Regions from separate parts of the Aquaspirillum soli genome, predicted to be linked through region 2. Evidence: predicted binding sites of a transcription regulator. Region 2 holds the regulator's gene; each other region holds the start of a gene.
The links. Region 2 encodes sigma-54, which starts transcription at its own class of promoters, with help from an activator protein. Its sites were predicted from a motif close to CTGGCACGCTTCATGCTT; they were not measured.

Region 1 (3,126 bases), on a different contig from region 2:
CTTACCTGTTACAGGGTCTACAGCCCATCCTTGTAAGTTAGATCCACCATTATTAACAATAAAACCTTGTCGATCAATTTTGAACTGACCATTACGGGAATAAGAGATACCGTTAGGATCATTCATAACGAAAAAACCATTGCCAGAAATAGCCATATCCATCTGATTACCAGTAGTATTAATATTTCCCTGGCTAAATTGCTGAGCAATTGTCTCCGTACGTGTCCCTAAACCAGTTTGAGTAGCAGCAACTCCATAAAAGTTAGCGGCGTACATATCAGCAAACTCAGCACGAGACCCTTTAAAACCAATGGTCCCTGCGTTAGCGACGTTATTACCAATCACATCTAATTGTTTTGCTGCTGCGTTAATCCCACCTACACCGTGTTGAAAGCCCATTTTTGTCTCCTTAAAACCAAATAAAAACTAATAATTAAAATAATCAAACACCTAATTGATAAATATCGGTCAGACCAACGCGAGTACCGTCTGGCAGATGCAGTTGTGCCGCGCCTTGCGCCCAACTTACAGCATTCACACGTTGATAGGCCAAGGGCTGTGCAACAGCAACGTTGCCGCCTGTTTTTGCCGAAACGCTAAAGCTATAAGCGCCAGCAGGCAAGGCTTCGCCTGCACTATTTTTACCGTCCCACTCAAACTCCATCACGCCTTCTTTTTGCTTGCCCAATTCAATGGTATCCACCTTATCACCTTTGGCGTTATACACACTGATTGCGACGGTATCAGCTCCTTTTGGCAGATTTAACGCAGCACGAGCAGTACCCCCCTCAGCCAAAGTCAAACCAGAACCACCCACCAAGGCCGAACGCCCAACCATATTCGCGGCAGAGAGCGATTGTGCAGTGGCATACATCGTAGCCATGTCTTCCATGGTTTTATTCAGCTTTTCAATCCCTTGCACCGTACTGATTTGTGCCATCTGACTGGTCACGGCTTCATTATCCAAAGGATTTAATGGATCTTGCGTTTGCAGTTGGGTGACCAACAGTTTCAAAAAGCGATCCTGTGCTTCTTCAATCTCAGATTTTTTACCTGTTGCAGCAGTGCCATTGATATTGGCATACGGGTCAGCAGCAGAAGTAGAATTCACGGTGGACATAATCAGAAATCCTTTAAAAATTACTGCTGACCAATGCTCAAAGCGGACTTGAGCAAAGTTTTGGTGGTGTTCATCAGTTCAACGTTGGTTTGATACGCTCGCGAGGCTGCAATCATATCTGCCATTTCTTCAACTGGATTGATATTCGGCATCGTCACATAACCCTGCTGGTTTGCGAGGGGATGTTTAGGGTCGTAAACCATTTTGGGAGGCGATTGGTCTTCGACAACAGCGGTGACTTTCACGCTATTGACTTGTGGAATCCCATCACGCACAGGAATGGGGGTGAACACCACTCGCCGCGCTTTGTAAGGGTCGCCATTAGAAGCCACAGCGCTATCAACGTTGGCAATATTACTGGCCACCACGTTCAAACGCATGGATTGGGCTGTCATTCCTGAGCTGGCAATACCAAAAACTTTATGCAAAGACATGATTATTGTCCTTTAATCGCGTCGGACAGACCGGAAATTCGACGGTTTAAGAAAGTCAGGGTGGTTTGATAGCGCATGGAGTTATCAGTAAATTGTGTACGTTCTAAGTCCATATCGACCGTGTTGCCATCAATACTTGGCTGTACCTCGCGCCGATACTGTAACTCAGTCAAACTCACCGCTCTGACCTTGCCTTGTAAATGACTTTGATGGGTTTTTTCCATCGACATCGATTCTTTCTTTTGCAGCAATTCTGCTTGCGACAACGCTTTATTGAAATCAAAGTCAACAGACTTGTAATAAGGCGTTTCAGAGTTGGCAATGTTGCTGGCCAACACTTCATTGCGGTAGCTACGCAACCCTAGCGCCTGCTGCTGAAAATTAAAGTGTTTGGCTATTTTGTCGATCATAATGATTCGCCCTGTTGTACATACTGCCACGCCGTCAGGTTAAGCAGAAAACGTGCCAAAAATGCACGTCACCCAACACCATGAATCTAAAACAAAAAATCGAATTCTGTCGTCTCAATGCTGCAGGTAAGACATTTCACCACGACAAGCCGGCAAGTTTTGCCGCCTTATTGCCGCATCACAAAAGTGTGTTTGCAATTTATGAGTTTTTGCCAGTTATGCGCTAACCATACCAGAGGGAAGGCGAGTTTATCCACTAAAAAAGCGAGACAACTCGATCGGCCAACGCCTCTGGACAGCCGGTTTCTTGAACTGCACCGAGTTTAATCGCTTCACCGGGCATACCAAATACCACACAACTGGCTTCATCTTGCGCTAGAGTCGTCGCCCCCGCTTGTCTTAAGCGTAATAAACCAGCTGCGCCATCTTTACCCATGCCTGTCATCAATACCGCCACCACCCGCTTAGCCGCAATATAAGTTGTGACCGAGTCAAACAGCACGTCCACCGCTGGTTTGTGGCGGTTCACCCTATCGCCATCATCAAGATGACAAACATAACCACGGGCATTTTTACTGATTTGCAAATGGCGATCACCAGGTGCCAAATAAGCATGACCTGACAAAATCGGCTCACCCTCTTTTGCTTCGCTAACGTGTAATTCTGACAAGCTATCTAAACGGGCGGCAAATGAGGTAGTGAAACCAGGGGGCATGTGTTGCACAATCAACACAGGTGGCGAATCGGCAGGTAGCCGTTGTAAGAAAAGTTTTAATGCTTCTGTGCCGCCAGTGGATGCCCCCACCACAATCAACTGCACATGCTGGCTACGCGCTCTCACTGTTGGTAGAGGTCTGGGAGCAGTTTTTTGCACTAGGGCCGCTCGACGTGCCGCAAAACCACGACCAGCTAACGCAACAGCACGAATTTTATGGCAAATTTCATCAGCGTAATCAGCTAATAACAGACTGTGATTATCTGGTTTACAGACAAAATCAATTGCACCTAATTCTAACGCCCGTAATGTCGCTTCAGCACCTTCTTCAGTGAGAGACGACACCATTAAAACCGGCGTTGGACGTAAACGCATCAGACGTTCAAGAAAAGTCAATCCATCCATCTGTGGCATCTCAATATCGAGGGTAATCACATCAGGATCGAG
Region 2 (3,126 bases):
GGCAGCATGGGCAGAAAAGGCTGACCGCACGCAACCGATTACCATCGAAGCCGATAGCGCCAATTTAGATCAACAAAAAGGTCAAATGGTGTATGAAGGCAATGTGATTTTGACGCAGGGCAGTCTTTTACTCAAAGCCAGCAAAATCGTGGCAACGGATAAAGGCAATGGTCAACAACAAGCCACTGCCGTCGGTAGCCCTGCTTATTTTAAGCAACGCCTAGATGCCAAAGACGGGCAGGCAGCAGAATGGGTTGAGGGCCAAGCCAAACGGATCGATTACGACAGCAGCAGCGAAGAGGTGCGCCTCGTCGAACAAGCCCGTATTAAGCGTGGCCAAGACAGCGCCGTCGGCCATAGCATCACCTATCACGGCAAAACCGAAGTCTTTCAGGTCAATGGCGGTGGCAAAAATGGCCGCGTTACCGTGATCTTGCAGCCAAAGAGTAAGCCATGACCCCTCAGAGTGTGCTTTCTGTGCGCCACCTACGCAAAACATATAAAAAGCGAACGGTGGTGCAGGATGTATCTTTAGACATCAAAAGTGGTGAGGTAGTTGGCTTGCTGGGCCCCAATGGGGCTGGAAAAACCACCAGTTTTTATATGATTGTCGGTTTGGTGGCGGCGGATGCCGGACATATTTTCTTAGATGATCGCGACATCAGCACCTTGGCCATGCACCAACGCGCCCGTCTTGGCCTTGGTTATTTGCCACAAGAGGCCTCGATTTTTCGCAAAATGACCGTCGAAGAGAATATCTTGGCGATTTTGCAAATTGCCGGCGGCCACCACAAAGACAATCATGCCCAGCTCGATTTACTGATGGAAGATCTCAACATCAGCCATCTGCGTGAACACAGTGCGCTGTCTTTATCTGGCGGCGAACGGCGACGGGTTGAAATTGCGCGTGTCCTCGCGACACGACCACGCTTTATTTTGTTGGATGAACCGTTTGCTGGGGTCGATCCGATTGCGGTGATTGATATTCAAAAAATCATCAGCTATCTCAAAAGCCGTGGCATTGGTGTCCTGATCACCGATCACAATGTACGCGAGACACTGCGAATCTGTGATCACGCCTACATCATCAGCAATGGCAGCGTTTTAGCCGCCGGCTTACCGCAACAGCTCGTTGATAATGAAGAAGTCCGCCGTGTCTATCTAGGCGAGCATTTCCACCTCTAGGAATCTGGCCCTTGATGAAGCAAAGTTTACAACTCAAACTCAGCCAACAACTGACGCTCACCCCACAGTTACAACAGTCTATTCGTCTGTTACAGCTGTCAACGGTTGAGTTACAACAAGAAATCGAGCAGTTCTTGTTACAAAACCCGATGTTGGAACGAGTTGATGAGTATGAAGCCCCGAGCGACATCGAACCGGCACACCCACCACACGACGCTGTCAACGAACCCTCAGACACCAATCACGACAGTCCCAAAGAAGATCTGAGCGAGACACATCTCGAATTGGATTATGGGGGGGACTGGGGTAACAGCAGTGGTTTACCTCGTGATGAAGATGAAGACTTCGACCCTCATGGCCGATTGTGTCACGAGCCAACTTTACGCGAACATCTGTTAAGCCAATTAGCCGAGCATGTCTTAAGCGCACGCGACCGCGCCATTGTCACCTTGCTCATTGAAGCCTTAAATGAACAAGGCTATTTAGAAGACAGTCTAGACCACCTCGCTGCCGAGTTGTCAGAAGAACTCGCCACCGAAGCGGATGAACTACTGGGTGAGTTACAAGTTGGGCTGTCTCTGTTGCAACAATTTGAACCAGCGGGGGTTGGCGCACGCAATTTGCATGAATCAATGCGTTTACAGTTGCAAGCACAGCCCCATTCAGCGATTCGTAATTTAGCTCTTGAAATCAGCCAACAACATCTCAATCTGTTAGCTAACAGGGATTTTTCCCGCCTGCGCAAGCTCACCGGACAAGATGACCACGCCCTGAAAGCCGCGCAGCAGCTCATTGCCAGTTTGAATCCTTACCCTGCCGCGGGTTTTGGTGGAGAAGAAACGCGTTATGTTGCTGCTGATATTGTGGTTCAAAAACAAGGCGCAGCATGGGTCGCACGTCTTAATTCAGCCGCGATGCCACGCTTGCGCGTCAACAGCCTCTACGCCAATCTCCTCAAACAACAACGCGAAAGTGGAAATGCCCTAAATGGCCAGCTACAAGAAGCACGCTGGCTGGTGCGTAATATCCGCCAACGTTTTGACACCATTCTCCGCGTGGCAGAAGCCATTGTGATCCGGCAACAAGCTTTTTTTGAACATGGCGAAGAAGCGATGTTGCCCTTGGTGCTACGAGAAATTGCCGAAGAACTCGGCTTGCACGAATCAACAATTTCTCGCGTAACCTCACAAAAGTTTTTATTGTGTCCGCGTGGACTCTTTGAATTGAAATACTTTTTTGGTAGTGGCCTTGAAACAGACAGTGGAGAGAGTTGCTCTGCCACGGCGATCAAGGCAAGATTAAAGAAACTGATACAGGCAGAAGACCCGAAAAAGCCGCTGTCAGATAATACACTGGCCGAGTTACTGTCTCGTGAAGGGATACAAGTTGCGCGGCGTACGGTGGCAAAATATCGTGAGGCCTTGCATTTACCACCAGCCAACCAACGTAAAGCACTCTAGTGTGCGGTATACCCAAGGTTTATATTGATTTGGTAAAGGAAGTCTCGGCTTCCAATGGCTCGCAACCATTACTGCGCTACCCGTGGCAAGTCCGTTCGGTAACGATGGCGCTGTGTCTGGAAGGGTTCCAGACGCAGTCGGGAAAGTCAGGCCTGCTACGCTGCTTATAGCAACAGGAACAAAACATTGCGTACAGCCACGCATTTTTTGGAAAGCAAAAGGACATGAACCTTAACATCAGCGGCAACCATCTTGAGGTCACTCCCGCCCTGCGCGACTACATCGTGTCCAAACTCGACCGTATCACTCGTCACGTTGATAACGTGATCGCGGTGAACGTGATTCTGTCGGTGGAGAAATTGGATCAGAAAGTCGGTGCAAGCTTGCACTTGAAAGGGAAAGATATCCATGTCGAAGCCACCCACAGCGATATGTACGCTGCCATTGATGCGATGGCGGACAAACTTGATCGCCAAGTGTT
Region 3 (3,126 bases), on a different contig from region 2:
CGTGGTGTACCGGCGCAATGCTTGTTGCTTGGCATGGCTGTTCTTTAAGGACAATCGGCGCGTATTGTTGGGCCTGTTGTTGATGGTGTCATGCTGTTTGAACAGGCAGACAAGCGTGATTGAAGGTGCTGATCTGGGAGGGTGGGGGATGAGCCGTGTTGATACGGGGTGAAGCGGAGGGAACGCGATAATCGAAAGCGTAGGGGTGAGATATTGTGGTGTGGGTGGGCTGATAAACGTTGTGTAACCATGCTGGCGTACCTAGCCTCATGCTGCTGCCGCCCAGTAACAAAAGACGCAACACAGATATCCCCTCAAATCAATGGATTTAGCCACTATCATAACGGTTTTTTATGCAAACCCATGCAAAAAGGCGGTGTTGCCACCGCCTTTTTTAGCTTAATTTGATCGAACTAAGGATTACAGCGAGTAGTACAGATCAAATTCAACAGGTGTGGTAGTCATACGGTTCAGGTTGACTTCTTGCATCTTCAATTCGATGTAAGCGTCAATGAATTCGTTCGAGAACACACCACCACGAGTCAAGAACTCGCGGTCTTTGTCCAACGCATCCAGTGCTTCTTCCAACGAAGCACATACGGTTGGGATCAGTTTGTCTTCTTCTGGTGGCAGATCGTACAGGTTTTTGTCTGCTGGATCGCCGGGGTGAATCTTGTTCTGGATACCATCCAAACCCGCCATCAACAGCGCAGCGAAGCACATGTATGGGTTGGCCAGTGGATCAGGGAAACGTGCCTCGATACGGCGGGCTTTTTCGCTGGCCACGTGAGGGATACGGATGGAAGCCGAACGGTTTTTCGCCGAGTAGGCCAGTTTCACCGGTGCTTCGTAGTGTGGCACTAAACGCTTGTAGGAGTTGGTGCCTGGGTTGGTGATGGCGTTCAGTGCTTTAGCGTGCTTGATGATACCGCCGATGTAGTACAGCGCAGTTTCAGACAGGCCTGCGTATTGGTCGCCAGCAAACAAGTTTTTGCCGTCTTTCCAAATCGATTGGTGAACGTGCATACCCGAGCCGTTGTCGCCAACGATAGGCTTAGGCATAAAGGTTGCTGTTTTGCCATAGCTGTGTGCCACGTTGTGTACCACATATTTCAGAATTTGGGTCCAGTCAGCACGTTGAGTTAAGGTGCTGAATTTGGTACCAATTTCGTTCTGACCTGCGGTGGCCACTTCGTGATGGTGCACTTCAACTGGCACGCCCATTTCTTCCAAAGTCAACACCATCGCAGAACGCAAGTCTTGCGAAGAATCGACTGGAGGCACTGGGAAGTAGCCGCCTTTCACGCGAGGACGGTGGCCGGTGTTGCCGCCTTCGTATTTCTCGCTAGAAGACCATGCAGCTTCTTGTGCTTCGATCTTGAGGTGACAGCCGGACATATCCACGCCCCATGTCACGCTGTCGAAAATAAAGAATTCAGGTTCTGGGCCAAAGAAAGCGGTATCGCCCAAGCCAGAGGCTTTCAGATAGGCTTCAGCGCGTTTGGCAATCGAACGTGGGCAACGGTCGTAGCCTTTGCCATCAGCAGGATCGACCACATCACATGTCATGATCAATGTGGGTTCGTCAAAGAACGGGTCGATATTGGCCGTTGCTGGGTCGGCCATCAGCAGCATGTCGGAAGCTTGGATCCCTTTCCAGCCTGCAATCGAAGAACCGTCAAACGCGTGACCGTGTTCGAACCATTCTTCAGCGTCTTCAGTGAGGACGTGAGCAGGGATGGTAACGTGCTGTTCTTTGCCACGCGTATCAGTAAAACGCAGGTCAACGAATTTCACGTCGTTTTCTTCGATCATCTTCAAAACATCAGCAACCGCCATGGTGTTCTCCTGAAAATTCAGATGCAGATTCGGTTTATTTCTGTGGGTGGGTCTTGTTACTGCCACTAGCGCGTTTTCTTAAAGCAGGAAGCGTGCCATCTAAACAAACCGCTTAAAATCGCTTAGCAAAAGCCTATTTTGCCCGCGAAACGCTATTGTGCCATGCCGTTACAGTTTCTGGGGTGGCTGTTTTTGCTCATTTTTGGTGCAATGCAAAATAAATTGCACCAATAGTGTGCTTTTGCCAATTTTAGGTCACAAAATGGGGCGCGCAGTGAAAGCATTGGCGGTGATTTCGCTTCTTTGACATAATCGGCTGCAGTCAAAATTGTAAGCCTGCTGTGTTGCAAAGCGATGTTGCCTCGCTTGCGACAATAAGACTATTGAAAGAGGAATGACATGACAGAGCTCGACACGCTTTTGCAAACTGCCGCCCAACGTGCACAACAACAGGGCTTGCCCTATGCTGGTCTGTTATTACCGACCGAGGCAGCGGCTTTATTGGCGATGCCTGAAGCACATGCGGTTTTGGTGGATGTCCGCTCGGCGGCAGAATGGCAATTTGTTGGCCAAGTTCCACAGGCTGTTCATATCGAATACAAGTCGTTTCCCGGCATGGTATTAAACCCCAACTTTATTAGCAGCTTAAAAGCGCAGGTACCATCCGAGAAAAAAGTGTTATTTTTGTGCCGTTCTGGTGCACGTTCGCACGATACGGCGTGCCTTGCTGCCGCAGAGGGCTACACCGCGTTTAATATCTTAGAAGGCTTTGAAGGCGATTGTGATGCACAAGGGCATCGCGGTACCGTGAATGGCTGGAAGGTTTGCGGTCTGCCGTGGCAGCAGGGTTAATCATTTTGTCATTGCTTTTTTAGGAAAATGTCTCCTATGACCGATCGTTATGCTGTTGTGGGTAATCCGATTTCCCACAGTCAATCGCCTTTGATTCATGCGGAATTTGCCCGCCAAACCAGTCAAAAACTGACTTATGAGCGTTTGCTCGCGCCATTAGACGGCTTTGCAACCACCGTGCAGCAGTTTGTCAGCGAAGGCGGTAAAGGGGTCAATATTACGATTCCGTTTAAGCTCGAGGCACGGCAGATGGCAACACAACTGACCGAGCGTGCGCGATTGGCGGATGCGGTGAATACCTTAACTTTCAAAGAGGGTGAAATTTTTGGTGACAACACCGATGGCATCGGGCTAGTACGCGATATTGTACAAAACCTCGATTTTGCGATTGCTGGTAAACGGGTATTGGTATTGGGCGCAGGGGGGGCGGTGCGT
Region 4 (3,126 bases), on a different contig from region 2:
CCACGCATCGCGTGGATCACGGCCTTTTAAAATCACTTCCAAACCACGCCACATCGTCCCCGTCGAGACGGCATTTGCAATCACATTATTGCTGTCGAGGTTCACTTCACAACGCAGATGGCCTTCAATACGGGTCACTGGATCAACCACCACCCGCCGGCCGCTGTTGTCTAGCGTAAAGCCTTGAGTTTGATAAGCGGCCATTATGCTTTCTCCTTCTGCTGTGCTGTTGCCTCTAGCGGTTTCAGGTCTTGTTTTTTCAACACCGTGCTCTTGATTGCACTGACTGCCGCATGTGCTGCAATCGCTGCCCCAACGCCACCGGCGACTGTCATCCCAATCTGATCCGCGGTCGATTCAATGCCAAATTGTGGGATATTGGTAACGCGGTCGTAGAACGAGCCTTTATCCCAGAATCCGTCTTCTGAACAGCCGATACAGCCATGACCCGATTGCACCGGCCAACTCACCCCACCATTCCAGCGCACAGTAGAACAGGCGTTGTAGGTGGTTGGGCCCTTACAGCCGACTTTGTATAAGCAATAGCCCAGTCGTGCGCCTTCATCATCCCATGTTTCGACAAATTGTCCGGCATCGAAGTGGGGGCGGCGATAACATTTATCGTGAATCCGTTGGCCATAGAACATCTTAGGGCGGCCTTGGCGATCCAATTCGGGAATGCGATCAAAGGTGACAAGATAGGTAATAACCGCTGCCATCACTTCTGGAATAGGAGGACAGCCCGGGACTTTAATAATCGGTTTATCTAAAATCACTTGGTGGATGGGGGTCGCCCGTGTTGGGTTGGGTTTTGCCGCTTGCACACAGCCCCAACTGGCACAAGAACCCCATGCAATTAAGGCTTTAGCATGAGCAGAAACACGTTTGAGCTTTTCAACGAACGGTTCACCACCGGGGAAGCAATACATACCGTCTTCATTCAAGGGTGGGTTGCCTTCGACAGCAACAATGTATTGCCCCTTATATTTTTCAACAATTTCTTCCAAGATGGCTTCGGCTTGATGCCCTGCCGCTGCCATAATTGTGTCGTCATAGTCGAGTGAAATCAGCGACAAAATCGCGTCTTTGGCCAAGGGATGGGCTGAACGGATAAACGACTCGGTACAACAGGTACATTCCAAACCATGCAACCAGATCACTGGCATTCTGGGTTTGGTTTCGAGGGCATGGGCAATTCGAGGCACCATGGTTGACCCTAAGCCCATGGCGGTTGCGGTGAGGCTACAGAATTTTAAAAAGGTACGACGGGTGACGCCTTGCCGACGCATCGCTTGATAGAACGTTTCCATGATCAGGCCTTTGTGATGAAGTCGAGTTACAGAGCGCTACCAAATAACCACAGACCACTGGCAGCAATGGCGATACCTGCGGTACGCAATAACGCGCCGGCTTTCCGTAACAGCGTTTCACCAGCAAACCAACCTGCAGTATGTAAGGCTGAGGTGGCAATCACAAACCCAACCATATAGAGCCAGAGTGCGCCAGAGGGGGCTTCGGCACCGTGGGCATGACCATGACTCAAGGCAAACAAGGCGATTAAAGGTAAGGCAATCTGAGGGGCGACTGTGCGATGACTTGCAACCATCAAACCCAAAATCAGAACTGATAAGGCAATAGTCGATTCGACAGCAGGCAGGGCCAACTCAGCTGCACCAAGTAATGCGCCGATGAGCATTGACAACACAAAGGTGACAGGGGCAAGCCACCGTTGTTTGCCTTGTTGTTTGGCGGCCCAAAGCCCGACTGCAACCATAGCAAGGAGGTGATCAAAACCGCCAACGGGGTGAGCCAAACCAGATAAGAAACTGAAGCTATCCTGATGACCTGTGTGGGCTGCGGCAGGCAGGGCGAGGGTGCTAAGGCAGATAGCACTAAGTAAACGGGTGCGATTCATAGCGTCTCCGAGATGTTGTTATGGTCACGCCAGTGCTGGCGCGCTGACGTCAGCGCGACACAAAAATCGTGCCAGTCAACACTCGGAGGCAAAGGTGAGCTAAGTGATTGTTTTTGTGAGTGGATGAAAAAAACAGAGTGTGCTTGATGATGGATGCTGAAATTTTACTATCCATCAGATTGGATGCTTACTTATCAGTTTTGCAATCGTGGTAAACGTAAACTGAAATAAGCCCCCCCTTCAGTGCGGTTACCTGCTGTAAGTTGGCCTCCATGTTTTTCCACGATGCTGTAGCTGATCGAGAGACCTAGACCCGTGCCTTTACCCACCGGTTTAGTGGTAAAAAAAGGATCAAAAATTTTTGCTAAGTCGGCGGCGGCAATCCCTGTGCCATTGTCTGCTAAGGTAAAGACGGCTTGGTCAGTGTCTTGTGACAGTGTCAATTCCAACTGGGGGTGTGGCACAGTTTCAACCGCATCGAACGCGTTTTGAATTAAATTGACTAGCACTTGTTGTAATTGATTGGCCGAACCTGAGACCCAACAGGCTTCAGCTAAGCCAACTTCTTGCACTGTCACTCGATGTGGCATGGCTTGAACCACCCAATGCAGAGCTTGTTGAATACATTCGGCCAAATTGACTGGTTGTTGTATATCGGTTTCAACAGCAGAAAAACGTTTTAACGCATCCACAATGGCACTGCTGCGCTGTGCACCCTCAAGTAAACCTTCGGTAAGAGACGGTAGGTCAGCCAATAAACGGTCAATTTTTAGTTGTTGGCGTAATAACTGCAAATCATGGTCATGGCACTGTTGATGCACGGCAGCGAGATAGCGTTGTAGCTTTTGTGCATAGCGTTGCATCGCATAGCTATTACCCATGACAAAACTGATGGGATTGTTCAACTCATGTGCCACCCCTGCGACTAAACGACCCAAAGACGCCATTTTCTCTGCTTGAATGAGCTGGGCTTGTGCGGCTTGTAGTGCTTGATGGGCCTGTTTTAGCTCAGCATATGCACGTTTTAATTCACCCATTGGCCGCCCCACAGCAACGAAACCACTGTAACGATGTTGGCCATCGAACAGTGCGCTGATATTCCATGTCACGGGGACTGTGTTGCCGTTTTGACAAAAAATATTCAAATCAAGGTCGCTCACCTCTGGTTGAGTGGGGGGGAGCTGTTGTTGTAATTGTGGTTGTTGTTGTGG

Region 1: the regulator sigma-54 is predicted to act here: its motif matches at 2,006-2,023, upstream of flgB (flagellar basal body rod protein FlgB).
Region 3: the regulator sigma-54 is predicted to act here: its motif matches at 1,921-1,938, upstream of glnA (glutamate--ammonia ligase).
Region 4: the regulator sigma-54 is predicted to act here: its motif matches at 1,973-1,990, upstream of ACYVJG_RS04890 (HupE/UreJ family protein).

What each region holds. Positions count from the first base shown of each region.
Region 1 is NZ_BAAGTM010000001.1:234,544-237,669, reverse strand. Features, by position in the region: gene ACYVJG_RS01255 (flagellar hook protein FlgE) at 1-399, opposite strand, end outside; gene ACYVJG_RS01250 (flagellar hook assembly protein FlgD) at 443-1,120, opposite strand; gene flgC (flagellar basal body rod protein FlgC) at 1,141-1,554, opposite strand; gene flgB (flagellar basal body rod protein FlgB) at 1,557-1,964, opposite strand; gene ACYVJG_RS01235 (protein-glutamate methylesterase/protein-glutamine glutaminase) at 2,221-3,126, opposite strand, start outside.
Region 2 is NZ_BAAGTM010000019.1:29,288-32,413, forward strand. Features, by position in the region: gene lptA (lipopolysaccharide transport periplasmic protein LptA) at 1-457, shown strand, start outside; gene lptB (LPS export ABC transporter ATP-binding protein) at 454-1,185, shown strand; gene ACYVJG_RS11890 (RNA polymerase factor sigma-54) at 1,200-2,645, shown strand; gene hpf (ribosome hibernation-promoting factor, HPF/YfiA family) at 2,870-3,126, shown strand, end outside.
Region 3 is NZ_BAAGTM010000009.1:90,344-93,469, reverse strand. Features, by position in the region: gene glnA (glutamate--ammonia ligase) at 421-1,839, opposite strand; gene ACYVJG_RS09335 (rhodanese-like domain-containing protein) at 2,239-2,691, shown strand; gene aroE (shikimate dehydrogenase) at 2,728-3,126, shown strand, end outside.
Region 4 is NZ_BAAGTM010000003.1:209,957-213,082, forward strand. Features, by position in the region: gene ACYVJG_RS04880 (nickel-dependent hydrogenase large subunit) at 1-204, opposite strand, end outside; gene ACYVJG_RS04885 (hydrogenase small subunit) at 204-1,310, opposite strand; gene ACYVJG_RS04890 (HupE/UreJ family protein) at 1,337-1,915, opposite strand; gene ACYVJG_RS04895 (PAS domain-containing sensor histidine kinase) at 2,110-3,126, opposite strand, start outside.